4 regions of the Alteristakelama amylovorans genome follow, and region 3 is predicted to be linked to each of the others. Evidence: predicted binding sites of a transcription regulator. Region 3 holds the regulator's gene; each other region holds the start of a gene.

Region 1 (7,601 bases), 640 kb from region 3:
GGGCGAGAATATCGGCGATCTGGCCGGACTGACCATTGCTTATGACGCCTACAAACACTCGCTGAACGGCGCGACCGCGCCGGTGATCGACGGCTTCAGCGGCGACCAGCGCTTCCACCTCGGCTGGGCGCAAGTGTGGCGGCGCAACTACCGCGAAGCGAATCTGCGCGGTCGGCTGCTGACGGATCCGCACAGCCCGTCCACCCAGCGCGCCTGGGTCGTCCGCAACCTCGACCCCTGGTATGCCGCATTCGACGTGAAGCCGGGCGCTAAACTCTATCTGGAACCGTCAAAGCGCGTTCGCATCTGGTGAGTGCTTGACCGCAGGTCGGCGAGGCGGGAAGGGGAACGATGGCTTCGCGTCCCGTTACTGATCCTGAACCGCCGCAATTGACCCTGCCGCTCGCCATTGCGGTGGGCGCGGGCGTTGTCGCGGCGGTGACAGTGCTGCTGGTCACGGATTCGCTGGCGGTGGCGGCGGGATTTGCCGCAGCCGCGCTGGTGATTGCCGGCGCAATGTTTCTCGCCGCCCGGCTGTTCCCATCGGCTGCGACGGATGAGGCCGCGATCGACTGGTCGGTGGCGCACACGCTGGCGTCGATGAGCAGCAACGCGCTGGCCGTCACCGATCGCGCCGGACGGCTGGTGTGCGCCAACGATCGCTTCGGTACACTGTTTCCCGGCTACCCCGCTCCCCCGAACCTGATCGTCGGCGATTGGGCCGGAGCGCAATTGGGGTCGGCTGGCCGGTCGGCGTGGCGTGACGGGCAGGCGTCGAGCGGCGCGTTCGACGTGGCCGGCACCAAATTGACCGCACACATCACCCGCGTGGGCGATTCGATGCTGGTATGGCGCTTTTCCGGCACCGACGTCGCCGATCTCGCGAAGCAGGCGCAGGCATTGGTGGCGGGCGCATCGGGCGACCGGCTGGGGCTGGCTGGCGTGATGATGGCGTTGCTAGGATCCGACGGCCGCGTCCGCGCCGCCAATCGCGTGTTGCGGGTGCGAGCAATGGGTGACGAGAGCGCCATGATCGAAGGCCGCGATTTCACTCGTTTCCTCATCACCGACAATATCGGCATCGTCCGGTTCGAGCGCGAGGGACTGTCCGGTACGCCACTCCGCGTTCTCGAAATCCCGTTCCTTGACGGCGACAACGCACCGATGCTGGTCGCTTTGATCGACGAGGAACTTGCGGTCGCGCACCCCGCGATTGGCGACGGTGCCGCCGCGCATGTCCGGTCGCTAATCTCGCTGTTGCCCGCCGGGATCGCACTGGTCGGCGGGGACGGGCGTTTCGTCCATATGAACGACGCCTTCGTCCGTGCCGCGCATGTCAATTCGGCCAACCCGCCGCTCTATCCCGGCGATCTGGTGGTGCGTGAGGACAAGGGCGCGCTGGCCGACGCGATCCGGCGCTTTGCGACCGGCGCTGCACATTCGGCGGACATGACCGTCCGCTTCGCCGAAGCGCCGGACGAAGCGGTTTCGCTGTCGATCGCCGCCGCGCGTGGACTGGGGGAGGCGGCGGTGCTGCTGTCCTTGCGCGATGCCGGCGAAGAGGGCCGCCTCAAACGCCAAGTCGCACAGGCGATCAAGATGCAGGCGGTCGGCCAGCTTGCCGGCGGTGTCGCGCACGATTTCAACAACATCCTGACCGCGGTGATCGGCCATTGTGATCTGATGCTGATGCGCCACGCCCCCGGCGACAGCGATTATGACGATATCCAGCAGATTCTGCTCAACTCGAACCGCGCCGCCGCGCTGACCCGTCAGCTGCTCGCCTTCTCCCGGCAACAGACGCTGCGGCCACAAACGTTGCAATTGCCGGATGTGATTTCCGAAGTGTCGAACCTGCTCAAGCGACTACTGGGCGAGACCGTCGATCTGGTTGTCGGCCATGGCCGCAACCTCGGTCCCGTCCGAGCTGATCCAGGGCAGCTGGAGCAGGTCGTCGTCAACCTCGCGGTGAATGCGCGTGATGCGATGCTGTCGAAAAACCCCAATGGCGGCGGCACGCTGACGATCGAGACCTTCGCGGTCACCGCGAACGACGTGCGCGCGATGGACGACGATGTCTTGCCGATCGGTGATTACACGGCGCTACGCGTCTCCGACACCGGCAGCGGCATCCCGATCGACGCGCTCGCCCATATCTGGGAGCCCTTCTTCACGACCAAGGAGGTCGGCAAGGGCACCGGCCTGGGTCTCTCCACCGTTTATGGCATCATCAAACAATCGGGCGGGTTCATCTTCGCGGAGAGTCCGAAGGGGCAGGGGGCGGTGTTCACCATCTACTTGCCGGTCACCACCGCCGCCGAAACCCCCGGCAAGGCACCGACCGTAAAGGCGGTGCAGGGCGATCTGTGGGGCAGCGGCACCGTGCTTCTGGTCGAGGACGAAGCGATGGTCCGCGCCGTTGCCGAACGCGCGCTGACGCGACAGGGCTATACCGTGCTGACAGCGGAAAATGGCGAGGCGGCGCTGGAACTGCTCGAAAAATCGGGCAAGCCCGATCTGCTGATCTCGGACGTGGTCATGCCGACGATGGACGGGCCGACGATGGTGCGGATCGTGCGCAAACGCTATCCCGATCTCCCGATCCTGTTCATGTCGGGCTATGCCGAGGAGCAATTGCGCAAGTCGATCGACCTCGACAATGTCGCGTTCCTCCCCAAACCCTTTTCGGTTCAACAGCTTGCGGAAGCCGCAAGGGCCGTTCTGACAGCGAAATAAAGCTTGGCGTGGAAGGGGTTATCCGGCAAATAGCCCGGCGATGACCACCCCCCAACGTATTCTGATCGTCGAAGACGAACCCCTGATCGCCATGATGCTGGAAGATTTTCTGGACCTGCTCGGCAAGCAGGTTGCGGGTATCGCTGACAGCGTTGCGGACGCACTGCCGATCGTCGCCGCAGGCGAAGTCGACGCAGCGATCCTCGACGTAAATTTGCGCGGCGGCGAGACAAGCTGGCCGATCGCGGACGCGCTGGCGGCGGCGGGCATCCCGTTCGTGCTGGCGACCGGGGGCAGCGGCGATACCGTGGCCGATGCGCATAAGGGCCGCCCGATCCTGCCGAAACCCTTCACGATGGACGCGGTCGAGAAGGCGCTGGCTGCGCTTTAAGCGATCCGTTCTGGCAATTCCGCCGCATCCGCTTCCAGCGAGGCCGATGGCGCGACGGCTTCCCACGGAAACACGAACCAGTCCTTGGTCACGTTCCGGTCGATCGTCCGCGCGGCATATTCAACCCGCTGACTCGATGCGATATTGTCTAGCAATGTGGCGAACCGCACCCCGTCCATCACCGCACCCGCGTCCGCCATCTTCGCGCGCAGCTTGGCGATCGTCGCGCCGCTGTCGTTGATATCGTCGAGGAACAGCAACCGCTCACCCGCGCGTGTCCGCTCGGCCAGCCGTTCCAGCGGCGCATCGGCAAAGTCATGCACCTGCGACGAATGATCCACCGACAGCATCGACATGCCCGTAGCGTGGCTCAAATACACCGCCGGGGCCAGCCCGCCGCGCCCGATCCCGATGATAAAGTCAGCCCGCCAGTCGGCATCGTCCGTGATCGCCGCAGCAATCGCGCGCACGTCATCCACGAACTGATCGTGCGACACGGCTGTGAACACCGGCATCAGTTCGCCGCCACAAACGCGTCGAGCCGCGCCACATGCGCCGCTTTCGCCGCGTCATCCAGAAACGATCCGGCGAGACTGTTGCGCGCCAGCGTCGCCAGTTCCGCCTTGCCCAGCCCGCGCGCCGCCGCCACCGCGCGGTAATTCTCCCCGACATAACCGCCGAAATAGGCCGGATCGTCCGAATTGATCGTCGCGCGCAATCCCTCTGCCAGCATCTGGTCAATCGGATGCGCATCCATGTCCGGCACCACGCACAGTTTCAGATTGGACAGCGGACATACCGTCAGCGTCATCCCCTCCGCCGCCAGCCGCCGCACCAGCGCCGGATCCTCCAGCGATCGGTTGCCATGATCCAGCCGGTCGATCTTCAGAATATCCAGCGCCTGCCACACATAGTCCGGCGGTCCTTCTTCCCCGGCATGCGCCACGCGCTTCAGCCCCAGATCGCCCGCCGCCGCGAACACGCGTGCGAACTTCTCCGGCGGATGCCCGACCTCCGACGAGTCCAGCCCGACGCCGGTAATGCGGTCCAGCCACGGCTCCGCCGCCGTCAGCGTGGCGAACGCCGCGTCCTCGTCCAGATGGCGCAGAAAACACAGGATCAGCTTCGAGCTCAACCCATGCCGCGCCTCCGCATCGCGCATCGCCGCCAGCAATCCGTCGGCCGCCACCTGAAGCGGAATGCCGCGATCGGTATGCGTTTGCGGGTCGAAGAAAATCTCCGTGTGCACAACGCCATCGGCGGCGGCGCGCGCGAAATAGGCATCCGCCAGATCGTAAAAATCCTGCTCGACCCGCAGCACGTCCGCCCCGGCATAATAGATGTCGAGAAAATCTTGCAGGTTGCTGAATTCATATGCCGCCCGCACCGCCTCGACACTGTCGAACGGAATCGCCACCCGGTTCCGCTTCGCCAGCGCGAACATCAGTTCCGGCTCCAGGCTCCCCTCGATGTGCAGATGCAGTTCCGCCTTGGGCAGGCGGGTAATGAAGGCGTCGAGATTGGTCATGCCGGGAAGATCGCGCGAATGGCGGGGCAGGGCAACTCAATTCCCTCGCCATAGGGGGGAGGGAGGCACCATAGGCGGCGTAAGCAGTGCCAGCCTATACTCACGTTACGAATTCCCCTTGCTCGGTCGGTCAGGTCGAGCGAAGAAAATCGTCATGACCACGACTTCCGACTATCGAATATACCCCACAGAATTCGATATTGAGTTGAGCGCATTCGGCATTGGGTACTCGGCTCACGAGTTTTACGAGCGCGCCTCATATGCAGATGCGCCCTCGGACCTTGGCACCTTGCTACTCGACTGTCTGTGCGAGACGTTGCTGATCCAGTCTCCGAAAAACAGCGAAAGCCAAAGCTAAACCGCTAACCGCCGGAAGCAGCCGACGCTATGGTCATTCACCATTCCCACCGCCTGCATCCACGCATAAACGATTACTGGTCCCACGAACTTGAACCCGCGCGCCTTCAGCGCCTTCGATACCGATTCGGACGTCGCGGTCTGTGCCGGCAGGGTGACGCCATCCCCTTTCACCGGTGCATCGCCCGCCAGCGCCCACACCCAATCGCCGAAATCCTCGCCCGCATCCTTCATCGCCAGGAAGATGCGCGCGCCGTTGATCGTTGCCACGATCTTCGCCCGCGCGCGGATAATGCCGGGGTCCGCCATCAGACGCTCGATATCGGCGTCGTCGAATGCAGCGACCTTTGCCGGATCCCAGTCCGCGAACGCCGCACGAAAGCCCTCACGCCGCTTCAGGATGATCGACCATGACAGGCCTGCCTGAAATCCCTCGAGCATCAGCATTTCCCACAGCGTCCGGGAATCGCGTACCGGTACGCCCCATTCCTCATCGTGATAGGCGATCATCAACGGGTCGTTCCCGGCCCAGCGGCATCGCGTTCGTTCGCTCATTTCACGCTCCGATATCGTGAGAACAAAAAAAGATCGTTCCACACTTGTTCTATCGGAACAAATGGCATACGCAATGCAAATGAAGGCGGTGAACCGCATTGAACGACTGGCCGAAAGCCTTTAGCGACGGAGACTATCAATGGCAGCTTCCCTTAAGGTGATCCAAGGAACCATGGGCCTTTCTCCGGACAAGCAGAAGGCGCTCGACGCCGCTCTCGCACAGATCGACCGCGCTTTCGGTAAGGGGTCGGCGATGAAGCTCGGCTCGAAAGAGACGATGCAGGTCGAATCGATTTCCACCGGCTCACTCGGGCTGGATATCGCGCTCGGCGTCGGTGGCCTGCCGCGAGGTCGCGTGATCGAGGTTTACGGCCCGGAAAGCTCGGGCAAGACCACGCTGGCGCTGCATGTGATCGCCGAGGCGCAAAAGAATGGCGGCACTGCCGCGTTCGTCGATGCGGAACATGCGCTCGACCCGGTCTATGCCAAGAAGCTGGGCGTCAACATCGATGAGCTGATCGTGTCGCAGCCCGACACCGGCGAACAGGCGCTGGAAATCGTCGATACGCTGGTGCGGTCGAATGCGATCGACGTGCTGGTGATCGATTCGGTCGCAGCCCTGGTGCCGCGCGCGGAGATCGAGGGCGAGATGGGCGACAGCCATGTCGGGCTTCAGGCGCGCCTAATGTCGCAATCGCTGCGCAAGCTGACCGGTTCGATCAGCCGCTCGCGCTGCATGGTTATCTTCATCAACCAGCTGCGCATGAAGATCGGCGTGATGTACGGCAATCCGGAAACCACGACCGGTGGCAATGCGCTCAAATTCTACGCTTCGGTTCGCCTCGATATCCGCCGCACCGGCCAGATCAAGGACCGCGACGATATCGTCGGCAACGCCACCCGCGTGAAGGTGGTGAAGAACAAGGTCGCACCGCCGTTCAAGCAGGTCGAATTCGACATCATGTATGGCGAAGGCATTTCGAAGATTGGCGAGATCCTCGACCTGGGCGTGAAGGCGGGGCTGGTCGAGAAATCGGGCGCATGGTTCAGCTACGACAGCATCCGCATCGGGCAAGGCCGTGAAAACTCCAAGACCTTCCTCAAGGAAAATCCGGATATCTGCAACCGGATCGAGGCGGCCATCCGCACCCGCACCGACAAGGTCGCCGAAGAGATGATGACCGGGCCGGATGCCGAGGACGACGACGAATAAGCCTTGGCGTCGTCGGATTGAGTTTCAACCGAATTTTGGGCCGCGCCGCACCTTGATGGGCGGCGGCGGTCACGGGACTAGTCTCCCACCGGAAGACCCGGCGCTCCCCACGCGCCGGGTCTTTCGCGTTCGCTGTGCGGGGCATTTGCGGCGAGCGCCAGTAAGGCAAACGGTTGTCAACCACGCCAAATGTGTCAACTTCGCCAACCCAGAAGCCGGAGAGGCAGCCCATGATTACCGTCCACCACCTCGAAAATTCGCGTTCGCAGCGCGTCCTCTGGCTGCTTGAGGAACTGGGTCTGCCCTATGCGGTGAAGCGCTATGAGCGGAACAAGAAGACGATGCTCGCCCCGCCCGAGCTGAAGGCGGTCCATCCGCTCGGCAAATCCCCTGTGATCGATGACGACGATGCTGGCAGCGGAGAGGGAAGGGTGGTCGCCGAAACCGGTTCGATCATCGAATATCTGGTGGAGAAGGCCGATGGTAAACTTGGCCCATCCGCGCACCGTGATTCGGTGCTGCGTTATCGCCAGTTCCTGCATTATGCGGAAGGGTCGCTGATGCCACCTTTGCTGGTCAAGCTGGTGCTCGCCCGCGTTCCCCTGTTCGGCAAGGCAGCGCAGAAGAAACTTCAGCCGATGATCGACGTGCATCTCGATTACATCGAATCGGAACTTGCCAGCCGCCCGTGGTTCGCCGGTGACGACTTCACCGCCGCCGATGTGATGATGAGCTTCCCGCTCGAAGCCGCACGGAGCCGTGCCGGTCTCGATGCATCACGCCCCGCGACCATCGCCTGGCTCAACAAGATCCACGCCCGC
Region 2 (7,601 bases), on a different contig from region 3:
AGCACGCGGGCGCGGGCGGCGGGCCAAACGGACATCATCAGCTTGCTGGCATTGGCGGGCGTCTCCGCCATCGTGTCGTCCATGCGATAGGCGGCGTGGTTCTTGAACCCCAGCACCACCGCGCGTTCCTGCCGCAGCTTCAGGATGCTGGCGATGATCGCATTGGTATCGTTCGCGTCGCCGTTATCGCCGCGATTGATATAGGCGTTGTACACCTTCTCGCGCAGGTCGCGGCGGGTCGAGTACATCAAAAACGGCTGCATCGACGAACGCGTGTTCTTGACCGCCCATTTGCCTGCCTGGCCGCGCGCCTTCGCCTCATCCGCCAGACTTGCCTTGAAGCTGTCGGACAGCCCCGCAAGCTCGGCTTCGCTGGTCAGGATGATCGCGGTTTCCTCGTCTGCCAGCACGCGCTTGCTGAACTCGGTATAGGCTTTCGACAGCTCGCCGTTGATGCGCTTGATCTCGCCCTTCTGCGCTTCGTTGAGAAGCGCGCCCGAGGTCACGTAACCGCGATAGCTGCGTTCGAGCAGGCGCATCTGCTGGGGATTGAGGCCGAGCGTCTGGCGCTTGTCATAGAGCGTCTTGACCCGCGCGAACATCTTGGGGTCGAGGCTGAGTTCGGTCGAGAAAGCCGACAGTTTCGGGCTCCATTCGGTGGCGATCTTCTGCACCTCGGGCGTGGCGAGGTTGCTGGTATAGACGCCCCACACCGGGAACACACGGCTGAGCGACGTGGTCGATTTCATCGGCGCTTCGATCGTGTTGGCAAAGGTCGGCGCTTCGGGGTTGTCACGGACCTTGGCGAACTCCGCGCGTGCCTCGGCCATGCCCGCCTCGAACGCGGGACCGAACATTGCGGGGGTCACCTTGTCCCACTGCGGCACCCCGTCGAACGGGCCGGGCCATTGTGCCAGCATCGGTGCGGCATCGGGAGCAGGGGTGGCGGCCTGGGCAGGGGCGGACGCGGCTTTTGGCATGGGTTGAGCCTGTGCATTGACGGAAAGGAGCGAGGTGGTGGCGAGCAGAATCGCGCCGGAAACGGGCTTCATCGGAATTCCCTAAAACAGGTGTGATAGCAGGACGATACGCCTCTGCGGTCAGGATTGGCAAGTTGACTCGGACGAAAATTAGAACAAAATAGGAACAATCATCCCGAGTCGATTTGTTGAGCACCCCGTTGTGGCCGACCCTGCCGTCATCAGCCAGTTGCGTGAGACGCTGAATGCGATCCAGGGCAGTGGATATCGCCGCCGTCCGGTGTTGCCGTTCGGGTTGGACAAGATCGACACGCGGCTGACCGATGGCGGGCTCAGGCTCGATGCGTTGCACGAAATCGCCGGCGACACCGCCGATCTGACCGACGATGCCGCCGCCACCCTGTTCGTCGCGGGGATTGCGGCGCGGGCATGGGGGCCGGTTTTATGGGTGGTGCGGCGGCGCGACCTGTTCGCACCCGGCCTGTATCAGGCGGGACTGGCCCCGAAACGCGTGCTTTATGCCGAGGCGGCGGACGACGCAGAATTGCTGGCGATCATGGAGGAAGGGCTGCGCCATCGTGGCCTGGGCGCGGTGGTGGGGGAGGCGCAGCGGGTGGGCATGCCGGCGACGCGGCGGCTACAATTGGCGGCGGAGGGCGGGCGCACGATCGCGCTGCTGATGAAACGCCATCCGCGTTACGCGGGCGACCCGCTTGGCGCGCCCTCCGCCGCCGTCACCCGCTGGCGCGTGGCCTGCGCACCCTCGACGCCATTGCCCGTGGAGGGGGTGGGCCGCGCCCGCTGGCGACTGACGCTGGCGCGGCAAAAGGGAGGTGAGGGTTTTCAACAATTGGTGGAGGCGTGCGATGAAACGGGTCGCTGCGCTCTTCCTGCCCGACTGGCCCATCGAAAGGCTGCGGCAGGTGGAGCGAACCGCGAAGCAGCCTGAGCGGCCATCCGATCTGGCAGTCCTCGCATCGATCGAACCGTTGCGGGCGGCGGCAGCGGCTGAGCAGGTGCATGCCTGTTCGGTGCCGCGCGGCGGCGGCTGGCGACCGGGCGCGAAATGGGCGCGAGCGGAACGCGACGCACAAATTGCCGCGCTGCCCGCACATCAGCGCCCATCCCGGCGCGAGTTGGGGCGGCGCGACGAGGCAGCAGGCAATCCCTTTCGCCCAATGCAATCGGACGAGGTCGGCAAGCAGATTCCGGCGGGAAAGCCGGACAAGCCAGCGCGCGTTGCCGTCACGCCACCACCACAGCCTGTTCAGGGCGGTTTGGTCACTACGATCCGTGAGGGCAGCCGTATCGTCATCGCCGCCGCCTCTGCCGAAGCGCGTGCCGCCGGAATCCGATCCGGCATGCCGGTCACTCAGGCACGAGCACAAGTGTCCGGCCTCGACATCCGCCCCGCCGATCCCGATGGCGATCTCGCCGTACTCAACGCGCTGGCGCTGTTCGCCGCGCGGCGCTGGTCGCCGATCGTCGCGGTCGAGGGAACGGATACCTTACTGATCGACATCACCGGCACCGCACATTTGCACGGCGGTGAAGCGATGATGGCGCGGCGGATCGTCCGGCTGCTCAGGCGGCGGGGCTATTCGGCGCGGATAGCGATTGCCGACACGGTCGGCGCGGCATGGGCGCTCGCACATCATGGCCGCGATCCCGTAAGCATTCTGTCGGCAACCGAGCAGGCAAAGGCAATCGCTGCCTTGCCCATTCCTGCCCTTCGCGCTGACACAAAATCAGTCGAACTTCTCCGCCGGCTGGGCATCGACACGATCGGCCAGCTTGCCGCAATGCCGCGCGCACCCCTCACCCGGCGTTTTGGCGCAACGCTGGTGACGCGGCTCGAACAGGCGCTGGGAAGCTTGCCCGAACCGCTTGCCCCGGTGATTCCGCGCGAAGCCATCATGGTCGTGCGCCGTTTCATCGATCCGGTGGCGACGGCCGAGGGGATCGCGCACTGGATCGGCGCGCTCGTCCCCGAACTCTGCGCCGCGCTTGAGAGCGAAGGGCTGGGCGCGCGCGCAGTCGAGCTGGTCGCGGATCGCGTGGACGGCGTCCCGCAACGCATCCGCGTCGGCCTCGCCCGTGCGACCCGCGACCCGATGCATTTGGTTCGCCTGATCGCGCGGCGGATCGAGGATGTCGAGCCCGGCTATGGCATCGACGCCATCACCCTCTACGTCCGCCGCGCCGAACCACTCACCGCGCAACCATTCGACGAACGGTTGGATGAGGATACCAAGCCCGACCTGGCCCCGCTGGTCGATACGCTGGCGACCCGGATCGGGCTGGCACGGCTGTCACGACGGCGTCCGGTCGAAAGCGACGTCCCCGAACGCAGCGTCGCCCGCGACGGCGTGCTGGATGCACCGGCGCGGCGCGGCGCAAGACTGAAACCCGGCGATGTCGGCCAGCTCGATCGCAGTACCGTGCCTGACCCGTGGCGCATCGACTGGCCCCGTCCGGTGCGGCTGTTGCGGCAGCCCGAACGGCTCGATCATGTGCTGGCCGCGCTCCCCGACCAGCCGCCACGCCGCTTCACCTGGCGCGGCAGCGTCATCCACGTGATGCACGCCGATGGCCCCGAACGCATCACGGGCGAATGGTGGCGACGTGCGGCGGAGACGCATGCCGTGCGCGACTATTTTCGCGTCGAGGACGATGCAGGCCGCCGCTACTGGCTGTTCCGCAGGGGGGATGGCGAACGCGGCGTGACCGGCGATCTTAGCTGGTATCTGCACGGGCTGTTCGGATGAGTTACGTCGAGCTTCAGGTGACGACGCATTTCTCATTCCTGCGCGGCGCGTCGGCACCCACACAGCTGTTCGAATATGCCGCGTTGATGGGCTACTCCGCGCTCGGCGTCACCGATCGCAACTCGCTCGCCGGTGTGGTGCAGGCGCTGTTTGCTTGCGACGAACTTGCCAAGCAGGGTGTGACGATTCGCCCCGTCACCGGCTGTCGGCTGGACCTTGTCGATGGCGCTTCATTGCTGGTCTGGCCGGAAGATCGCGCCGCCTGGAGCCGCCTCACGCGGCTGATCACGCTCGGCAAATCGCGTGCCGATCCGCAAGCTGGCGAGAAGGGGAAATGCTTTCTCTACTGGGAAGATATTTCCACCCATTGCTCAGGCCTGGTTGCCGCATTGGTCCCACGTGGCGTCGATGGCGACCTGCAGTGGATGGCCGACCTGTTCGGCGCACACGGTCATGTTTGCCTCACCCATCAGCGGCGCCCGGGCGAGGCTGTGCGCCTGTACGAAACATATGAAACAGCGCATCGCTATGCCCTGATGCCGCTCGCCACCGGCGACGTCCTCTATCACCATCCCGATCAGCGTATGCTTCAGGATGTCGTCACCGCAATTCGCAACAAATGCACAATCGATGAACTTGGTTTCAGGCGTGAGCGCAATGCTGATCGACACCTTAAATCGCCGGACGAAATGCTACGCCGCTTTGCGCATTACCCTGATGCGTTGCTTGCCAGTGAAGCGATCACCGAACGCTGCGCCTTCTCACTGCGCGACCTGAACCATCAATATCCGGAAGAGGAAGTCCTGCACGGCCAGTCGCCGCAACAGGCGCTGCAAAAACTGGCATGGAACGGCTTGCGGCAACGCTTTGGCGGTAAACCTTCACAGGCACATTGCGACCTGCTGACCCACGAACTCGGACTGGTCGAGCAGATGGACTATGCACCCTATTTCCTGACCGTGAACTCGATCGTGCAGTACGCGATTAGCCAGCAGATATTGTGTCAGGGCCGCGGGTCCGCTGCGAATTCTGTCATCTGTTTTGCGCTTGGCATCACATCGATTGATCCGGTCAAGCACCAGTTGCTGTTTGAACGCTTCATCAGCACCGAGCGTAAGGAGCCGCCCGACATCGACGTCGATTTCGAGCATGAACGGCGCGAGGAAGTGATCCAGTGGATCTATGACAGCTATGGCCGCGATCATGCCGCGCTGACCGCTGTCGTCAGCCGCTTCCGCTCGCGCGGCGCGGTGCGTGAAGTGGGCAAGGCGCTGGGCTTGCCCGAAGACCTGACCGGCGCGCTGGCGAGTCAGGTCTGGGGCTGGTCGAACGAAGGCGTGCCCGACGCGCATGTCGCCGCGCTTAATCTCGACAATAGCGACCATCGGCTGGCGCTGACGCTGGAGCTGTCAAAGGCCTTGCTCGGCACGCCCCGGCATTTGTCGCAACATCCCGGCGGTTTCGTGCTTACGCGCGATAAGCTGCACGACCTGATTCCGGTCGAACCTGCCGCGATGGTCGATCGTCACGTCATCGAATGGGAAAAGGTCGATCTCGAATATCTGGGCTTCATGAAGGTCGATATTCTCGGCCTCGGCATGCTCGGCTGCCTGCGCCGGTCGTTCGACTTGCTGGCCAAACACAAGAGCATATCGATCACGATGGCCTCCCCCGTGATGCAGGAGAATGACGAACCTACATTCAGGATGATCCGCAAGGCCGATACGCTGGGCGTTTTCCAGATCGAAAGCCGGGCGCAGATGTCGATGCTGCCGCGCATGAAACCGATCAACTTCTATGACATCGCGATTCAGGTCGCGATTGTCCGGCCCGGCCCGATCCAGGGCAACATGGTTCATCCTTATCTGAAGCGACGGCAGAATCCGCATCTGGTCGATTACCCCTCGCCCGCGCTCAAAGCCGTGTTGAAAAAGACGCTGGGCGTGCCACTGTTTCAGGAACAGGCGATGCAGGTAGCGATCATTGGAGCCGGTTTCCCCGCGAGCGAGGCCGACCGGCTACGTCGCGCCATGGCGACGTTCAAATCCACCGGCGGCATTGGTGAGTTCGGTCCCAAGCTGCTCGCCGGCATGCGCGCGAACAACATCAGCGACGAATTTGCGCAGCGGCTGGTCGCGCAGATCGAAGGGTTCAGCAATTACGGCTTTCCCGAAAGCCACGCCGCCAGCTTCGCCAAGATCGCCTATGCCTCGTCATGGATGAAGTGTCGGCATCCGGATGTGTTCTGTGCAGCCTTGCTCAACGCACAGCCGATGGGTTTCTATGCCCCCGCGCAGATCGTGCGCGACGCGCGCGGGCATGGCGTGGAGGCGCTGCCGGTGTGCATCAACGACAGCGGTTGGGATACGCGGATGATCCCCGGCGGGCCGAATCTGCGGCCGCGCGCTGCAGGGTTTTGCGGGGACGATGCGGACTGGGCGAGCCTGCATCCACTGCGGTTAGGGATGCGGATCGTGCAGGGGCTGGCACAGATGGACGCCGAACACATCCTCGCTACGCGGGCGACAGGTGGGCCGTTCGCGTCGATCGAGGAAGTGTGGCGGCGGTCCGGGGTGAAACCGGCGGCGCTGGAACGGCTGGCGCGCGCGGATGCGTTCCAGTCGTTGGGTCTCGACCGGCGACACGCATTATGGGCGGTGAAGGCGCTGCGGGAAGCGCCGTTGCCGCTGTTCGCAACGATGGACGCACATGCGGGCAGAGTGCAGCCTGAAGTGGTCGAGGAACCGGTCATGCTCACCCCGCTGACGGCGGGGCGCGAGGTGGTGGAGGATTATCGCGCCACGCAACTCAGTCTGCGCAATCACCCCGTCCATTTCCTGCGCGATCGGCTGGCGGCGGCAGGCAGGGTGCCGTGTGGCGATCTGGCGAGAATGAAGGACGGGCAGCGGGTGGAAGTCGCCGGACTGATCCTCGTTCGCCAGCGACCCGGCAGTGCCAAGGGCGTGGTATTCATCACGCTGGAGGACGAGACCGGCATCGCCAATGCCGTGCTGTGGCCCGACCGGTTCGAGGCCAACCGGCGCACGGTGATGTCAGCGACGATGCTCGGTATTCGCGGGCGGGTGCAGCGCGAGGGGCTGGTGATCCATGTCGTCGTCGATCATCTGACCGATCTGACGGGCATGCTGCGCGATGTCGGCGATCTCGATCTGCCACGCATGACCATGCCCGGCGACGGTGCAACGCATGGCGGGACGATCGACCCGCGCGACCGAAAGGTCGGCTGGCCGCAACCCTATGACAGCAACCACTGGCGCGATGCCGACCGGATTCCGGTCAAGTCGCGGGATTTTCACTGATGGCCGGGCAGGTGACTCGCCGCGCCGAACGGCCGCTGTACATGATGTTCAAGCCGCCACCGCGCGAGCGCGCCCGCCTCATCCGGCTGTGCGCGGCGCTGGGCATCGAGATCGGCTACGCGCCCGAACGCTGGCACGGAACGCTCCTGCCCATCGGCGAAACCGCATCGGCGGCGATCGATGCGGTGCATCGCGCGCTTGAAACGTTCGACGCCGCACCGTTTTCGGTCGCCTTCGACCATATCGAGGGCGACACGCTCAAGCCCCGCAAAGGTCAACGCACACCGGGATATTTCCAGCGTGCGCTGGCAGCACGGATCGCGCGTTGCGGCGTAATGCTACCCGACTACGCGTTCAGTCTGCACCTCAACCTCGCTTATGGCGGCGCATCGCTCCGGTGCGCGCGCTTGCCGCCCATCGAATGGCCGGTCGAGGAAATCCTGCTGATCGAAAGCGGGAGCGGGCGGCATATCGAGCATGGCCGCTGGCCGCTGATCGACCGGCAGGGCATGTTCGCATTCTGATCGCGCTGC
Region 3 (7,601 bases):
CCGTCACCGGCCCCGTCGACCACAATGCGCGAGCGACGATCGAGCTCCCCTTCGGCCTCAGCGCAGAGGGCGCAATCACCGGTCACGATCCCGCCGCGCTTGCATTTCGCTTCGACACGCCGGTCGATGTCGTCGGCGCACTCGCCCGTTGTCTCGCCGCGCAGACCGCCGATCAGCGCCAGATGCCGCGTATCGAATTGCGTCAGCGGCTGTGCGTCCGCCATTCGGGCCAAGTCGACTTCGCCTGGACCCGCAACCTTTCCCCTGCCGGCATCGGGGTCGAAACCCGCGCCGCGCTCACCCCCGGCGAGCTGGTCGAGATCACGCTCGACGGGCTGCGCCCGATCCAGGGCGAAGTCCGCTGGATCGAACGCGGTCAGGCCGGCATCGCCTTTGGCGAGGAAATGGGCTGGCAGTTGCTCATGCCATGGCTGCGCAAGATCGCCACCGGCCGCCCGACGCCCGCCGCCGAATCCACCCCCTCGACGCTCGGCGCGGTCAAGAATGCGTTGCGCCTCGACATCGCCACCCATGTCCGTTCGGGCGTCAGCTGGTGGAATGCCCAGCTCAACACGCTCAGCAGCGGTCTGGTCGAGTTCGAGAGCGCGACCGAATTCACGCCGCTGTCGTCGCTGTGGCTCTCGCTCCCGGAAATCGGCGGCTGGCCGATCCGCGTGCTCGAATGCCATGGCGCCCGGCACGTCGCCGAATTCCGCGTGCCGCTGCGCCCGCACGAAATGGCCCTGCTGGCGGAGACGACGCGGGGGCGGTGAGACGCCAGAACCAGTAGCGTCGGCCCTTTCGCTTCGGCATGATGCACCCGCATACCCGGGGGCCGCCATGTCATTGAATGAGTTTATCCTTGCTTTCATCGGCGTCATCATCGGGCTTGGCGTAGCCGATCTGCTGACCAGCTTTCACAAGCTGCTGCGCGCAGGATCGCGCGTGAAATGGGATTGGCTGACGCTCTTCTACGCGGTGCTGATGCTCTATTCGATGATCGTTTTCTGGTGGTGGCAATTCGGCTATCCCGGTGCGGGTCGGACGCTGACCACCGCGGACTTTCTGCCGAAATTTGTGTTCCTCGCGATCAGTTTCCTGATGGTCGCCGCTGCGTTGCCCGACGATCTGCCGGAGGAAGGCGTGATCGACATGCGCGCCTTCTACCTCGCGTCGCTGCGCCATCGCTGGGGTTTGACCGCCGCCAGCCTCATAATGTCGAGCGGCACAAGCGCCTATTATATCGTGGGGGCGGCTCGCTGGGACCGATTGCCGGGGCAGGCATTGGTGCTGGGCAGCGTCATCCTGGCGTTGCTCGCAACCCGGATTCGCTCGATCTGGTTTCAGGTGCTGGCAATCGGGTGGATTTTTGGCGTGACAAGTTGGTTCAACATGTTCCGTCCGATCGGCCCCTGATACGATGCCCCCCCTCCTCTCCGTCGCCGAAGCCCAGCGCCGCCTCCTTGCGCTCGCCCGACCCGTGGCGACCGAACGTGTCGCCCTGCGCAATGCCGCCAGCCGCTGGGCCGCCACGCCCGTCACCGCGCTGCGCACCCAACCCGAACTGCCGCTCTCCGCGATGGACGGCTATGCGATCCGCTTCGCCGATATGCCCGGCCCGTGGCAGGTGATCGGCGAGAGCGCCGCCGGTCGTCCCTTCGCCGCGTCCATCGCCGCGCATCAGGCAGTCCGTATCTTCACCGGAGCCGCGCTCCCGCCCGATGCCGACACGGTGCTGGTGCAGGAAGAAGCGCTGCGCGATGCCAATCTGCTGATCCTGAACGGCGAAGGTCCGGACCATGCCGGTCGCAACGTCCGCCCGGCGGGTCTCGACTTCACGCAAACCGAAACCCTGATCGAACCCGGCGATCGCCTCACCCCCGCGCGCATCGCACTCGCCGCCATTGCCGGACACGCAAGACTACCCGTCCGCCGCCGCGTCCGCATCGCCATTGCCGCCACCGGCGACGAACTCCGCCCGCATGGCGAGCCGCTCGCCCCCGGCCAACTCCATGAGAGCAACGGCGTCATGCTTGCCGCGCTGCTTGCCGACCTGCCGGTCGAGATTATCGACCTCGGCATCCTGCCCGACCGCCACGAAGCGCTTGCCTCCGCCTTTGCCGCCGTCACCGCCGACATCCTGGTCACCACCGGTGGCGCATCGGTCGGCGATCATGATCTGGTCCGTCCCGCACTCGAAGCCGCCCGGACCCAAATCGACTTCTGGCGCATCGCGCTGCGCCCCGGCAAGCCGATGATGGCCGGACGCATGCGCGATACCGTGGTCCTGGGCCTGCCCGGCAACCCCGTTTCGGCGTTTGTCACCGCATTTGTGTTCGTACGCCCGCTGGTCGCACACCTCTCGGGTGCAGCGGACCCGCTGCCCCGAACCACCCGCGCGATTCTCGGTGAGCCGCTTCCGGCCAACGGCCCGCGCGCCGATTATCTGCGCGCCGCCCACCGCGACGGTTGCGTCGTCGCGGCGGCGATCCAGGAAAGCTCGATGCTCCGTACCTTGGCCCGCGCCGACTGCCTGATCGTCCGCGCGCCCCACGCCCCGGCGGCGGTTTCAGGCGACTCGGTGGAAATCCTGCATCTCGCTTGACACAAGCGAAGAACAAGGCGTAAACGTTCCGCGTCTGTTCTGGAACAAGGGAACGTCCGATGCTTACCCGCAAGCAGCATGAGCTGATCTGCTTCATCGCCGATCGTCTGAACGACAGCGGCGTGTCCCCCTCGTTCGAGGAGATGAAGGAGGCGCTCGACCTCAAGTCGAAGTCCGGCGTCCACCGCCTGATCTCGGCATTGGAGGAACGCGGCTTCCTCCGCCGCTTGCCCAACCGCGCCCGCGCGCTCGAAGTGCTGAAGATGCCCGAGCGTGCCGATGCGAAGAAGGCGGCACCGACATTGGTGGCAAAGGACAATGTCGTGGCGCTGACCCGTCCGGCTGCGCGGCCCGCCAACGACGTGATCGAAATCCCGCTCCACGGCCGCATCGCCGCCGGTGTGCCGATCGAGGCGATGGAGGGATCGACCATGCTCCCGGTCCCCGCCGCGTTGCTCGGATCGGGCGAACATTATGCGCTCGAAGTCGCCGGTGACTCGATGGTCGAGGCCGGGATTTTCGACGGCGATTATGCCCTCATCCGCCGTCAGGAAACAGCCCGCGACGGTGAGATCGTCGTGGCGCTGATCGAGGATAGCGAAGCGACGCTCAAATATTTCCGCAACGAAGGCAGCATGGTGAGGCTCGACCCCGCCAACCGCGCCTACGACCCCCAGCGCTATCGCCCCGATCAGGTGCGTGTGCAGGGCAAGCTCGCCGGATTGCTGCGCCGCTATTGATCTTCTTAGCCCCTCCCCTTCAGGGGAGGGGTTGGGGTGGGGCCTGTCAGCACAGGCCCACGTCAGCGAAGTGTCTAGGAGACCCAAATGACCATCGCCGGTGGCTGTCACTGCGGCGCGATCCGCTACCAACTTACCGGTGAACCGCTCCACGGCGGTCAGGCGCTGTGCCATTGTTCCGATTGCCGCCGCGCATCGGGCGCGCCGATGGTCGGCTGGGCGATGTATCCCGAGGATGCGCTGACCGTCACCCAGGGCAGCCCGCGCGAATATGCCTCGTCCGACCATGGCCGCCGCTGGTTCTGCGAAACCTGCGGCACCGGCCTCATCTACCGCAACGACCAGAATCTCCCGGGCCTTGTCGACATCCAGGCCGCGACCCTCGACGACCCCGACACAGTGGCCGCGGTCGCCCATATCCAGACCGCCGAACGTGTCGGCTGGATGAAGAACGCGCACGATCTGCCCGAGTTTTCGCGCTTTCCGGGAATGGAATGACCGCCGCCACAAGTGCGGAAGTCATATCATTCTATAACGTGACGACATCACTGATTTTCTCGTCACCCCGAGCTTGACCCGGGGTCCCGCTTTTTCGACCGGTCGCCATTAGCGGGACCCCGGGTCAAGCCCGGGGTGACGGTCGTTAGTTCAAGCTGAAGTCATCATGCTTCAGCTGCGGAGCGCGGCCTGCGTCGTCTCTACTGTGGACGATCCCAGCAGGGCGGGTTCGCGCAGCCATAGATGCCGTCCTCCCCGCCAACGCGCGGTGTCTTGCGCTGGGCATCCTCCCGCGCCTTTGCGTCGCGCCGGTCCTGCTCCTCGCGGGCACGCGCGTTTCCGCCGGATCCGCCGCCGCCATCGTCGCCGCCCCCGGCGCTGGGCGCATAGCCGTCTCTACCCGACACGCCTGAACTCGAACTCGAACTCGACGACGCGACCGCCGCGACAACGACAAGCCCGACCAGCGCCGCGATCGCCGCACCCTGACCCGGTGTGCGCAGCCCCCGGCACCCGATCAGCGTGTCCTGAAACTCGATGCAGGAGAATTTTCCGTCGGCCACCCGCACCCGCACATGCCCGCGCGCGCCGCCGACATAGGAAAAATCGGCATTGAGCTGATAGATCGAGGTGCTGAGCGTCGTGACCCGCGCGTTGCGAATGCTTCCGCGTGCATATTCATTGATCGCCCAGCCGCGCGAATCCGCTGCCACCAGTTGATCGAGATACTGGTTGATCCGGCCCCAATCGGGCGCCGCCGGGCGGGCGACGGTCCGCGCCGCCACAGTCGGAACCGGCGCAGCGGGAACGGTCCGCGTCGGTGCCGCCGCCCATCGCTGTTGCCATACGGGCCGAACCGCAAGCCGCGCGGTCTGGTTCATCCGCCGATATCCCGCGCTCGCGTCCAGATAGACGATGTTCACCGGCGCGCCCGAATAATATTGCGACACCTCTGTATCGAAATCGCGGAACGTGTCGGATCGCGTGAAATAGCGGTCCTCCACCGCGATGACGATATCGCCGCGTTGAAGCCCGGTGAACGGACTATTCCGCGCATCCCTCACCTTGAACCCTGCGACCCCGTCGCCGTAGCGATAGACGGCGGTCTCGAAATCGGCACCGATCGAGCCGATGTCGTCATCATCGGCAGTCGTCACCTGTGGCGACGCCAGCACCGGCAATGAAACCACCGGCATGGCCAGTAACGACGCCGCTGCAAGCAGATGCGAAATCCCGCGCATTTCCATACCCCCAAGAATCACGCCGCGATCGCCCCATTTCGACTTCACAAAGATTCCGCTCCATTGGAAATATAGCAACGATTTATTTGCGCGGCGCAGAACGGCAACCGCGTCTCACCGCTCTCGCTTCGTCACCGGCTTCGGCGGCATCACCCTCTCCGGCGTCAGCCACGGATGCGCCGCCCCCGCCCGCCGCACCGTCCGGACCTCCGGCGTCGCCGATAACGTGATCGCCACCCCGCCGGTTTCCTGCAAAAACAGCCGGTCCAGCTTCAGCCATTTCGGCACGCACCCCGGTGGCAATCGCCGGTCCGCCACCACGATATCGGCGGAGCGACACACGTCCATCATCTCGCGCCACGGCACCAGATATCCGCTGCGGGTCGCCGCGATCCGCCAGCGCCGCCCGTCGCGCTCGACCTCGATCACGCACAGATCCGGGCTGCATTTCACGCCGTCCTGCTCCGACAAGGGCGGCAGTTCGGCGTCCACGCCGCCATTCTCGCTCATCATCGAACGCACATAGTCACCCGCCCGATCCCGCAGCAGCGCCACATTGCCGCCCCCCGTGCGCAGCGCCAGATGCCGCCCGTCCCCCGTCACCAGCAAGTCCGGCATCGGCGTCGTCAGCGCCCACACCGCTCCAACCAGCATCGGCGCAAACCCCAGCAGCCGCACTCGGGTCTTCCACAAGGCAAACCAGATCCCGCCCGCCACCATCAGCGCATAGGCACCCCCGGGCATCCCCGGCAGCATCGCCAGCGCCCCTGGCGCGTTCGCGGCGGTATGGGCGATCCACAGCAACAGCTTCAGCCCTTGCTCCGCCGCCCACCAGAATGGCGCACCCAGCCCCACCGCATCGAACGCCAGTCCCGCCGCCTCGAACGGCATCACGACAAACGTCGTCAGCGGAATCGCCACGATGTTCGCCAGCGCCCCGTACAGCCCCGATTTGTGGAAATGATACAATGCGATCGGCGTCAGCGCGATCTCGACGACCAAGCCGGTCAGCAGCAGCGACGCCACCCCACGCCCAAACCGCCGCCCGAACCTCTCCTCACGCCGCTCAAACCAACCGCGTACCGTGCGGCTCTCGTACAAGGCAACGATCGCCGTCACCGCTGCGAAACTCATCTGAAAACTCGGCCCCATCAGCGCCTCGGGCCATAGCAGCAATACCACCAGCGCGCCGAACGCAACCAGCCTGAGCGTGATCGCCTCGCGCCCCAGCATCATCGCCGCCAGCACCAGCAATGCGGCGATGCACGACCGCACCGTCGGCACCTCTGCCCCCGTCAGCAGCGTATAGCCAACCGCCGTTACTCCCGCCACGCCCGCCGCGATCACCGGCAACGGCCAGCGCAACGCCAGCGTCGGGCTGAGCGCCAGCAGCCGCAGCACCAGCAACATCGTCGCCCCGACCACCGCCGTCACATGCAACCCGCTGACCGAAAGCAGATGCGCGAGCCCCGACCGCCGCAATGCCTCCGCATCTTCCTCGGATATCGCCCCGCGATCCCCCGTCACCAGTGACGCCGCAATGCCGCCAGCACTCCCTTCGACCCGCGACTGGACATGCGCCGTCAACCGCTCGCGCAGCCCGCTTTTCGCCTGACCCGGCGACACGATCTCGACGGGCGCAAACCCTCGCCCCGTTGCCCCCAGTCCATCGAACCACGCCACCCGCTCGAAATCATACGCGCCCGGCACAGCGGGTGGCGCGGGCGGCATCAGCCGCGCCCGCAACTTCACCAATGCCCCACGTGTCAAACCCTCGGGCACATCCCTCATCGCCAGATTGACCCGCACCAATCGCGGCAATCCCGCCCCTGCATCGGGCGCAATCCGCACGCGCATCAGTTCGCGCGCGGGCAACGGCTCGACCCGTTCGACCTTGCCGTGAAATTCCACGATCGCCGCTCGTTCCAGCACCGGTGCCGCAATCCGCTCCGCCCGCCACCACACCAAAGCACAGCCGATCGCCACCAGACCCGCCGCCAGTGTCACCACCCGCGCTGCGCGTCTGCCATCGCTTACCGCAATCCCGGCGACCGCCAGCGCCAGCCCGCCCAGCACCACCGCACCCCAGCGGCTGGCATCGGGCAGCGCGAACCATAGGCCGATGCCCACGCCGAGCATCACCGGTACCCACAGCACCAGCTGCCCGCGTTCTGCTTCCAGCCAGCGCTCAAGCCGCTCGCCGACGCGCCAGCGCCCCGCGATTTGAAGCAGGCTGAACCCCGTGCTACGGGCGCTCGCGGCGGTACTGGCCATCACGCATCAGCTTGGGAGTAAGCGCGGTTGAGCGCAACATCTGAACCCGGAACCGGGTCCATCGTCACGCGCTTCGCCCCGTCGCCGACGGGGTTTCTGCACATTGGCGGTGCGCGCACCGCCTTGTTCAACTGGCTGTTCGCCCGTCACCATGGCGGCCAGTTCCTGCTGCGGATCGAGGATACCGATCGCGCTCGCTCTACCGAACCGGCAATTGCCGCGATTCTCGACGGCATGCGCTGG
Region 4 (7,601 bases), 1.2 Mb from region 3:
AGCTTTCACCTTATTTAACAGCGGCGCAAGATACTTCCCCGTGTAGCTGCGCGGTTCCTTCGCGACCTGCTCGGGCGTGCCCTGGGCGACGATTTCGCCTCCTTTGACGCCGCCTTCCGGCCCTAAATCCAGGATCCAGTCGGCGGTCTTGATGACGTCGAGATTGTGTTCGATCACCACGACCGTATTCCCCTGTTCGACCAGCGCGTGGAGGACTTCGAGGAGTTTGCGGACGTCCTCGAAATGCAGGCCGGTGGTGGGTTCGTCGAGGATGTAGAGCGTCTGGCCGGTGGCTCTCCGCGCCAGTTCCTTGGACAGTTTGACGCGCTGGGCTTCGCCGCCCGACAGGGTCGTGGCTTGCTGTCCGACCTTGACATAGCCGAGGCCGACTTCTGCCAGCATCGCCATGCGTTCGCGGATCGGGGGGACGGCCTTGAAGAATTCGACCGCATCCTCGACCGTCATGTCGAGGACGTCGGCGATCGACTTGCCCTTGAACTTCACTTCGAGGGTTTCGCGGTTGTAGCGCTGGCCGTGGCAGACGTCGCAGGTGACATAGACGTCGGGGAGGAAGTGCATTTCGATCTTGAGCAGGCCGTCGCCGGTGCACGCTTCGCAGCGGCCGCCCTTTACGTTGAAGCTGAAGCGGCCGGGTTTGTAGCCGCGCGCCTGGCTTTCGGGGAGGCCGGCAAACCAGTCGCGGATGTTGGTGAAGGCGCCGGTATAGGTGGCGGGGTTGGAGCGCGGGGTGCGGCCGATCGGCGACTGATCGATGTCGATCACCTTGTCGAGATGTTCGAGGCCGGTGATCTTGTCATGCTTGCCCGCGAGCATGCGCGCGCCGTTGAGGTGGCGCGCGGCGGCGGCGTAGAGCGTGTCGATGGTGAAGCTGGACTTGCCCGAGCCGGAGACGCCGGTGATGCAGGTGAAGGTGCCGAGCGGGATGCTGGCGGTGACCCCGTTCAGGTTGTTGGCGGTGGCATTGTGAACGGTGAGCTTCTTGCCGGTGCCCTTGCGGCGCTTTGCGGGCAGCGGGACTTCGCGGCGGCCGGAGAGATAGTCGGCGGTGATGCTGTTTTCGTTGGCGAGGACTTGTTCGAAGCTGCCGTGCGCGACGATCTCGCCGCCGTGGACGCCCGCGCCCGGCCCCATGTCGATGACGTAATCGGCGGTACGGATCGCGTCCTCGTCATGCTCGACCACCAGCACGGTGTTGCCGAGATCGCGCAGGCGGCGGAGCGTGGCGAGGAGCATGTCGTTGTCGCGCTGATGCAGGCCGATGCTGGGTTCATCGAGGACGTAGAGCACGCCGGAGAGGCCGGAGCCGATCTGTGACGCGAGGCGGATGCGCTGAGACTCGCCGCCGGACAGCGTGCCGCTGGTGCGGTTGAGGTTGAGGTAATCGAGGCCGACATTGTTGAGGAAGCCGATGCGTTCGTCGATCTCCTTGAGGATGGCGCGGGCGATTTCCTGTTGCTGGCCGGTGAGCTGATCGGGGAGCGCGGCGAACCAGGCGAGCGCGTCGGTGACGGAGAGTTTGGTGACGGAGGAGATGTCGCGCATGGCGACCTTGACCGCGAGGGCTTCGGGCTTGAGGCGCGCGCCTTCGCAGGTGGCGCAGGGTTGGCTGGCCTGATATTTGGACAGCTCCTCGCGCATCCACGCGCTCTCGGTCTGGAGCAGGCGGCGGTTGAGGTTGCCGATGACACCCTCGAACGGCTTCTTCACGTCATAGGATTTGCGGCCATCGACGAAGGTCAGCGTGACCGGCTTGCCGCCGGTGCCGTGGAGGATGATGAACTGGACTTCGCCGGGCAGGTCTTTCCACGGCGTGTCGAGCGCGAAGCCGAATTCGCGGGCGAGGCTGCCGAGGACTTGCATGTAATAGGGCGATGGCGGGTTGGATTTGGCCCAGGGGACGACCGCGCCCTTTTTGAGGGAGAGGTCGTGGTTGGGAACGACGAGGTCTTCGTCGAACACCATCTTCTCGCCGAGGCCGTCGCACGCGGGGCATGCGCCCTGCGGGGCGTTGAAGGAAAAGAGGCGCGGTTCGATCTCGGCGATGGTAAAGCCGCTGACCGGGCAGGCGAATTTCTCGGAGAAGACGATGCGGTTGTCGGGGAGGCCGGCGTTCTTCATGCCCTTTACGGGGGCAACAGGTTCGGCGGTTTCGGTGCGGAAGCTTTGGGGGGCTTCGTTGACGCGGCTCGACGTCAATGCCTCGACCGTCGTGTCCACGAGGTCGACATAGGCCAGCCCTTCGGCGAGTTTCAGCGCCGTCTCGAAGCTTTCGGCCAGGCGGGTAGCGATTTCGCCACCGACGACGAGGCGGTCGACCACCACTTCGATGTCGTGCTTGTACTTCTTGTCGAGCGCCGGCGCTTCCTCGATCAGGTACATCTCGCCATTGACGCGGACGCGCTGGAAGCCGGCGCGCTGCCATTCGGCGAGTTCCTTCTTATACTCGCCCTTGCGACCGCGCACGACGGGGGCGAGGAGGAGCAGGCGCGTGCCTTCGGGCAGCGTCAGGACGCGGTCGACCATCTGGCTGACCGTCTGCGCGCTGATCGGGAGGCCGGTCGCGGGGCTGTAGGGAATGCCGACGCGCGCCCATAACAGGCGCATGTAATCGTAGATTTCGGTGACGGTGGCGACGGTCGAGCGCGGGTTGCGGCTCGTCGTCTTCTGCTCGATGCTGATTGCGGGGCTAAGGCCCTCGATATGATCGACATCGGGCTTCTGCATCATCTCCAGGAACTGGCGCGCATAGGCGCTGAGGCTCTCGACATAGCGCCGCTGCCCCTCGGCATAGATGGTGTCGAAGGCGAGGCTCGACTTGCCGCTGCCTGACAGGCCGGTGATGACCGTGAGGGTATCGCGCGGGATATCGATATCCACGCCCTTGAGATTATGCTCGCGTGCGCCGCGGACGGAGATGTGAGTCAGCATGCGGTAAATTGTTCCAGATTTGTTCCTGATCCGCAAGCGGAGCCGAGGCCGACGCAGCGAAAAGGCGAAATGGGAAGCGGGACGGCTCGGCGCAACCCGGACCGCATTTCGCCTCCGGCGCGCACCACCTGTCGAAAAGTGCAGGTTTGTCATGCATTTGAAGCTGGCGTTTGAGACAGGGGGGGATAGAGATGGGGTTTTCGATAAGGGGCGGAAATGGCTGTTATCACGGGTACGTCGGGCAACGATTACATCCAGGGCACCGAAGGCGACGATACGATCAGCGGCGGCGAGGGCGATGACGTCATCTTCGCCAATGGCGGCGCGGACAAGGTGAAGGGTGACGGTGGAAACGACTACATAGTCGGCGGCGTCGGCGACGACGACCTCGATGGTGGCGACGGTGATGACGAGATTTCCGGCCTCGAAGGCAATGACATCATCGCCGGCGGCGATGGCATAGACAAGCTGCACGGGCGACAAGGCAACGACGTCATTTCCGGGGGAGCCGGAGCGGACGAAATCAACGGCGATGGGTTCGTCAGTTCGGTGGATGATGGGGCCGATCATCTGAGCGGGGGCGAGGGCGACGATCGAATATCGGGCCACGGGGCCGACGACACGCTATATGGAGACGGAGGCAACGACACGCTTAGGGGCGGCCACGGTAGTGACATACTCGACGGCGGCGATGGCGATGATCGGCTGAGTGGATATGGGGAGGAGGGCTATGGTGTCGACAGCAGCATCGATGCGCTTTCCGGAGGCGCGGGCAATGACTGGCTGACCGTCGGATATGGCGACAGCGCGGATGGCGGCGTCGGCAGCGACACGATCTACCTAGATTTCTACAGTGGTTCCGCGGGCGTTTCGGCCGATTTGCGTCAACTCGCGAATAACGGCTCGATTCAGATCGGCGGCGGGACCATAACGAATGTGGAACTCGTCGCAGGAATCAGCCTGACCGCCTTTGACGACGTTATCGTCGCCGGTCCGATCGCACCCGGGGTGGTGGGGATATCAATCAGTGGTTGGGGCGGCAACGATCACCTGACGGAAAGCGCCGGCACCGATACGATCTACGGCGGGGACGGTGACGACGTCATTATCGGCGGCACGGGATACAATGCTGCGGTTTACCCATCGACGGATCGTCTGATGGGAGAGAGTGGCAACGATACCATTTACGTACGCGACGATGGCGCCCTGGTGTCGGGCGGCTCTGGCGACGATACGGTTTATGGCGGAGCCGGGGCTGATGAGATCAGCGGGGACAGTGGCCAGGATCAGCTGTTTGGCGGCGGTGGCAACGACGGAATCTCGGGCGGGGATGGCGATGACCGCATCGAAGGTGGTGACGGCAACGACACGCTGGTCGGCAATCGCGGCAAGGACGATTTGAGCGGTGGTGACGGCGACGATACCATCTTCGCCGGCAACAATCAGGTCGATGACAACGAAACCGATCGGATCTTCGCTGGCGCCGGAGCAGACACGATCTGGGCGAGCGCGGGTGACACGATCGATGGCGGCACCGGGCTGGACACGCTGCATCTCTCTGCGCGGCTGACACAGGCAATATCCGCCGACTTCACCGCGGGATCTGTCACGATCGCCGGGGGCAGCATCAGCGGAATAGAGGCTATTCCCCAGCTGCTCCTAAGCGATGCCGATGATTGGTTGGTGCTCGGCTTTAACGGTGCTGCGGGTGGTAGTCAAATCGATGCTGCGGGCGGCAATGACTTCGTTGTCGGAACCGCTGGCAGCGACCGCCTCAGCGGCGGCACCGGCGACGACGCGCTCGACGGCGGGGCTGGCAACGATACGCTGCTGGGCGGCGAGGGCAACGACCTGTTGATCGCCGGCATCGGCGCGGACATGCTGCGCGGCGGTGCGGGCAACGACCGTTATTGGGTAAGCGATGCGCGGGCGCAGATCGTCGAAGCGGACGGGGATGGCAGCGACGAACTCGTCCTCGGCGTATCCTATGTGCTGGGTGCCGGCATATCGATCGAGTTTGTCAATCTGAGCCTGCGTCCCGCGTCGCAGACGTCGAACGACAATGCGATCGATTTCACCGGCAATTCGTTCGTCCAGCGGATCGACGCGACCGACGGGGTCAACGTGATCCGGGGCGGGAGCGGCGGCAATGTCATTCGCGGCTTTGGCGGTAACGATTCACTCTATGGCGAAGGCGGGTTCGACGAGTTGCTGGGGGGTCTGGGCGACGACATGCTCGACGGCGGCGACGGCGAGGACATGCTGGATGGCGGTGCCGGGGCGGATCAACTGCGTGGCGGTGCGGGGGTCGATACGTTCGTCTATCGGCTGGTCACGGATTCGACGGTCGCCGCGAGCGACCGCCTCCTCGATTTCCAGAATGGCATCGACCGGATCGACCTGACCGCGTTTCGCGTCGGCGTCATCACGCTCGTCAATTCCGGGGCGTTCGCCACCGCGACGATCGAAACCGATCAGGGCACGATGCAGCTCACCTCCGACACGGCATTCGCGCTGAGCGATTTCGTGCTGGGCGAGCGTGCGTTCACTGGCAGCGCCGGGGCGGACAGCCTTGCCGGCGGCGGGATGAACGACAGTTTCGACATGTCGCAGGGCGGTGACGACTCCGTCAGTGGCGGGGACGGCAACGACGCCTTCTTCTTCGGTGCAGCGCTGACCGCGGCAGACACGGTCGATGGCGGCGCGGGCACGAACGATCAGCTCGGCTTGCAGGGAAATTACACCGGCGCGAACGCGCTGACCCTTGGCGCGAACACGATCGGCGGGATCGAGCTGATCGGGCTGCTGGGCGGTGCGGGTAATGGTTACGCGATCACCACGGTCGATGCCAATGTCGCAGGCGGACAGGTCCTCACAGTGTTCGGCACCAATTTGGCGGCGGGCAACGCCTTCACCTTCAACGGGTCGGCGGAGACCGACGGGTCGTTCCGCATCTATGGCGGTGCGGGGACCGACAATTTCACCGGCGGCGCGCAGAATGATGGCTTCTGGTTTGGCCCCGGCCGTTTCGACCCGAGCGTCGATCGGGTGAACGGCGGCGGCGGGAATAACGACCAGCTGGCGCTGGACGGCGATTACACGATCACGCTCGACGGCGCGGCTATTCAGGGGATCGAGACGATTACGTTGCAGGCCGGACCGGCAAGCGACCGCAACAGTTTCGACATCACCGTTGCCGACAGCTTTGTCGGCGCGGGGCAGCAGGTCACGATCTTCGGGCTGCTTGCCGTCAACGCGATCCGCATCGACGCCAGCGCCGAGCTCGACGGCAGCGTGCGCGTGTTTGGCGGGCAGAGCCACGACACGATTATCGGCAGCGCGGGCGACGACCGGCTGTTCGGTGGTGCCGGGAGTGACTCGCTGATCGGCGGGGCGGGCAACGACGTCTATGTCTATGACGCGGTGAGCCAGTCGACCGGGCTGTACGGCGATGGCATCCAGCTGCTCGATGGCGACAAGATCGACTTCAACTTCACCGTGGCGGGTGTCGCAACGACCGTGGTGGGCGGCACGCTGGGTGGCGATTTCGACGCCGATTTGGCCGCCGCGATCGGTGCAGGTCAGATGGGTGTGGGCGAAGCCGTGTTGTTCCGGCCCGATGCGGGCATTTATGCCGGCACCAGCTTTCTGATCGTCGATGCCAATGGCGTGGCCGGGTATCAGGCGGGTCAGGACTATGTCATCGGGCTGATCGGCAACCCTACCGACCTGCCCCCCGATCCGTTCGTTTGAGACAGGCGGGGCAGAAGGTCGGTCGCTGACCCCGCTTCCCGAGCGAGAAATTGGGGCGATGTGCACTGGTTGCGAGTGCCCTTCGGTCATTGAACGCGCCCTGCCCCACCCCATTTGCGGTGCGTATCATCCTGGGGAGGCCGCTTATGCCATCGCTTTACGACGTCGCCGTTCCGCCGCTCATCCGTTCGCTGACCGCGATGTCGAAATTTCTGGAGAAAGGCCGCGTATGGGCCGAGGAACAGGGGCTGGACGAGGCGGCGCTGACCGAGGCGCGGCTGTACCCCGACATGGGTCCGCTGACCGCGCAGATCCAGCGCGCGACCGATTCCGCGAAGTTCGTGGCGGTGCGTGTGGGCGAAGCGGAGAACGTCCCCTTTCCCGATGAGGAAGTGACGATCGCCGAATTGCAGGCGCGGATCGAGAAGACGATCGCGTTCCTGAAAGCCGTGCCGCCGGGGAATTTCGAGAACCGGGAGGATGCGGCGGTGGTGCTGAAACTGCCCAACCGCGAACTGAACTTCACCGGCGCGAGCTATGTCAGCGCGTTTGCGCTGCCGAACTTTTATTTCCATGTGACGACCGCCTATGCGCTGTTGCGGATGAAGGGCGTGCCGGCGGGGAAGATGGATTATATGGGGGCGGCATGAGGCAAGTTTGAAGCAGCGCGCATCGCGTTTGCCGCTGAAAAACTTGGAGACTCTTTGGCGGATTTGATTTTATGACGAGCGTGGAAGGGGGCATCGCGTCAATGCGCGAAGGGGCTGCCCTTGCCTGGAGCACGCCCGGATGCCGTCAATCATTCCCGCACGTCCCCCCCGTCCAACGACGGTTACCGCCACCTACACGCAGGCATTGACGGGGACACCGACCGCGACCGTCGCGGCCGACCAGATCAT

Evidence for each region. The regulator LexA, encoded in region 3, represses DNA repair genes until DNA is damaged. The targets are predictions, from matches to a motif close to GTTCCNCNCTTGTTCT.
Region 1: a site for LexA is predicted at 5,603-5,618, ahead of recA (recombinase RecA). Genes of this name have one in related genera too.
Region 2: a site for LexA is predicted at 1,133-1,148, ahead of U1702_RS14525 (ImuA family protein). Genes of this name have one in related genera too.
Region 4: a site for LexA is predicted at 2,960-2,975, ahead of uvrA (excinuclease ABC subunit UvrA). Genes of this name have one in related genera too.

What each region holds. Positions count from the first base shown of each region.
Region 1 covers NZ_JAXOJT010000001.1:1,107,828-1,115,428, reverse strand. Annotated here, with positions in the region: gene U1702_RS05495 (M13 family metallopeptidase) at 1-313, shown strand, start outside; gene U1702_RS05490 (response regulator) at 352-2,736, shown strand; gene U1702_RS05485 (response regulator) at 2,777-3,127, shown strand; gene U1702_RS05480 (phosphoribosyltransferase) at 3,124-3,642, opposite strand; gene U1702_RS05475 (adenosine deaminase) at 3,642-4,655, opposite strand; gene U1702_RS05470 (DNA-3-methyladenine glycosylase I) at 5,010-5,567, opposite strand; gene recA (recombinase RecA) at 5,707-6,780, shown strand; gene U1702_RS05460 (glutathione S-transferase family protein) at 7,011-7,601, shown strand, end outside.
Region 2 covers NZ_JAXOJT010000002.1:629,231-636,831, forward strand. Annotated here, with positions in the region: gene U1702_RS14520 (M3 family metallopeptidase) at 1-1,052, opposite strand, end outside; gene U1702_RS14525 (ImuA family protein) at 1,183-1,929, shown strand; gene U1702_RS14530 (Y-family DNA polymerase) at 1,847-3,748, shown strand; gene U1702_RS14535 (error-prone DNA polymerase) at 3,745-7,068, shown strand; gene U1702_RS14540 (2'-5' RNA ligase family protein) at 7,068-7,592, shown strand.
Region 3 covers NZ_JAXOJT010000001.1:1,745,272-1,752,872, forward strand. Annotated here, with positions in the region: gene U1702_RS08710 (PilZ domain-containing protein) at 1-773, shown strand, start outside; gene U1702_RS08715 (hypothetical protein) at 841-1,416, shown strand; gene U1702_RS08720 (molybdopterin molybdotransferase MoeA) at 1,421-2,605, shown strand; gene lexA (transcriptional repressor LexA) at 2,665-3,345, shown strand; gene U1702_RS08730 (GFA family protein) at 3,433-3,843, shown strand; gene U1702_RS08735 (hypothetical protein) at 4,044-5,084, opposite strand; gene U1702_RS08740 (ComEC/Rec2 family competence protein) at 5,199-7,358, opposite strand; gene gltX (glutamate--tRNA ligase) at 7,386-7,601, shown strand, end outside.
Region 4 covers NZ_JAXOJT010000001.1:541,192-548,792, reverse strand. Annotated here, with positions in the region: gene uvrA (excinuclease ABC subunit UvrA) at 1-2,949, opposite strand, end outside; gene U1702_RS02585 (beta strand repeat-containing protein) at 3,166-6,702, shown strand; gene U1702_RS02580 (DUF1993 domain-containing protein) at 6,849-7,352, shown strand; gene U1702_RS02575 (beta strand repeat-containing protein) at 7,558-7,601, shown strand, end outside.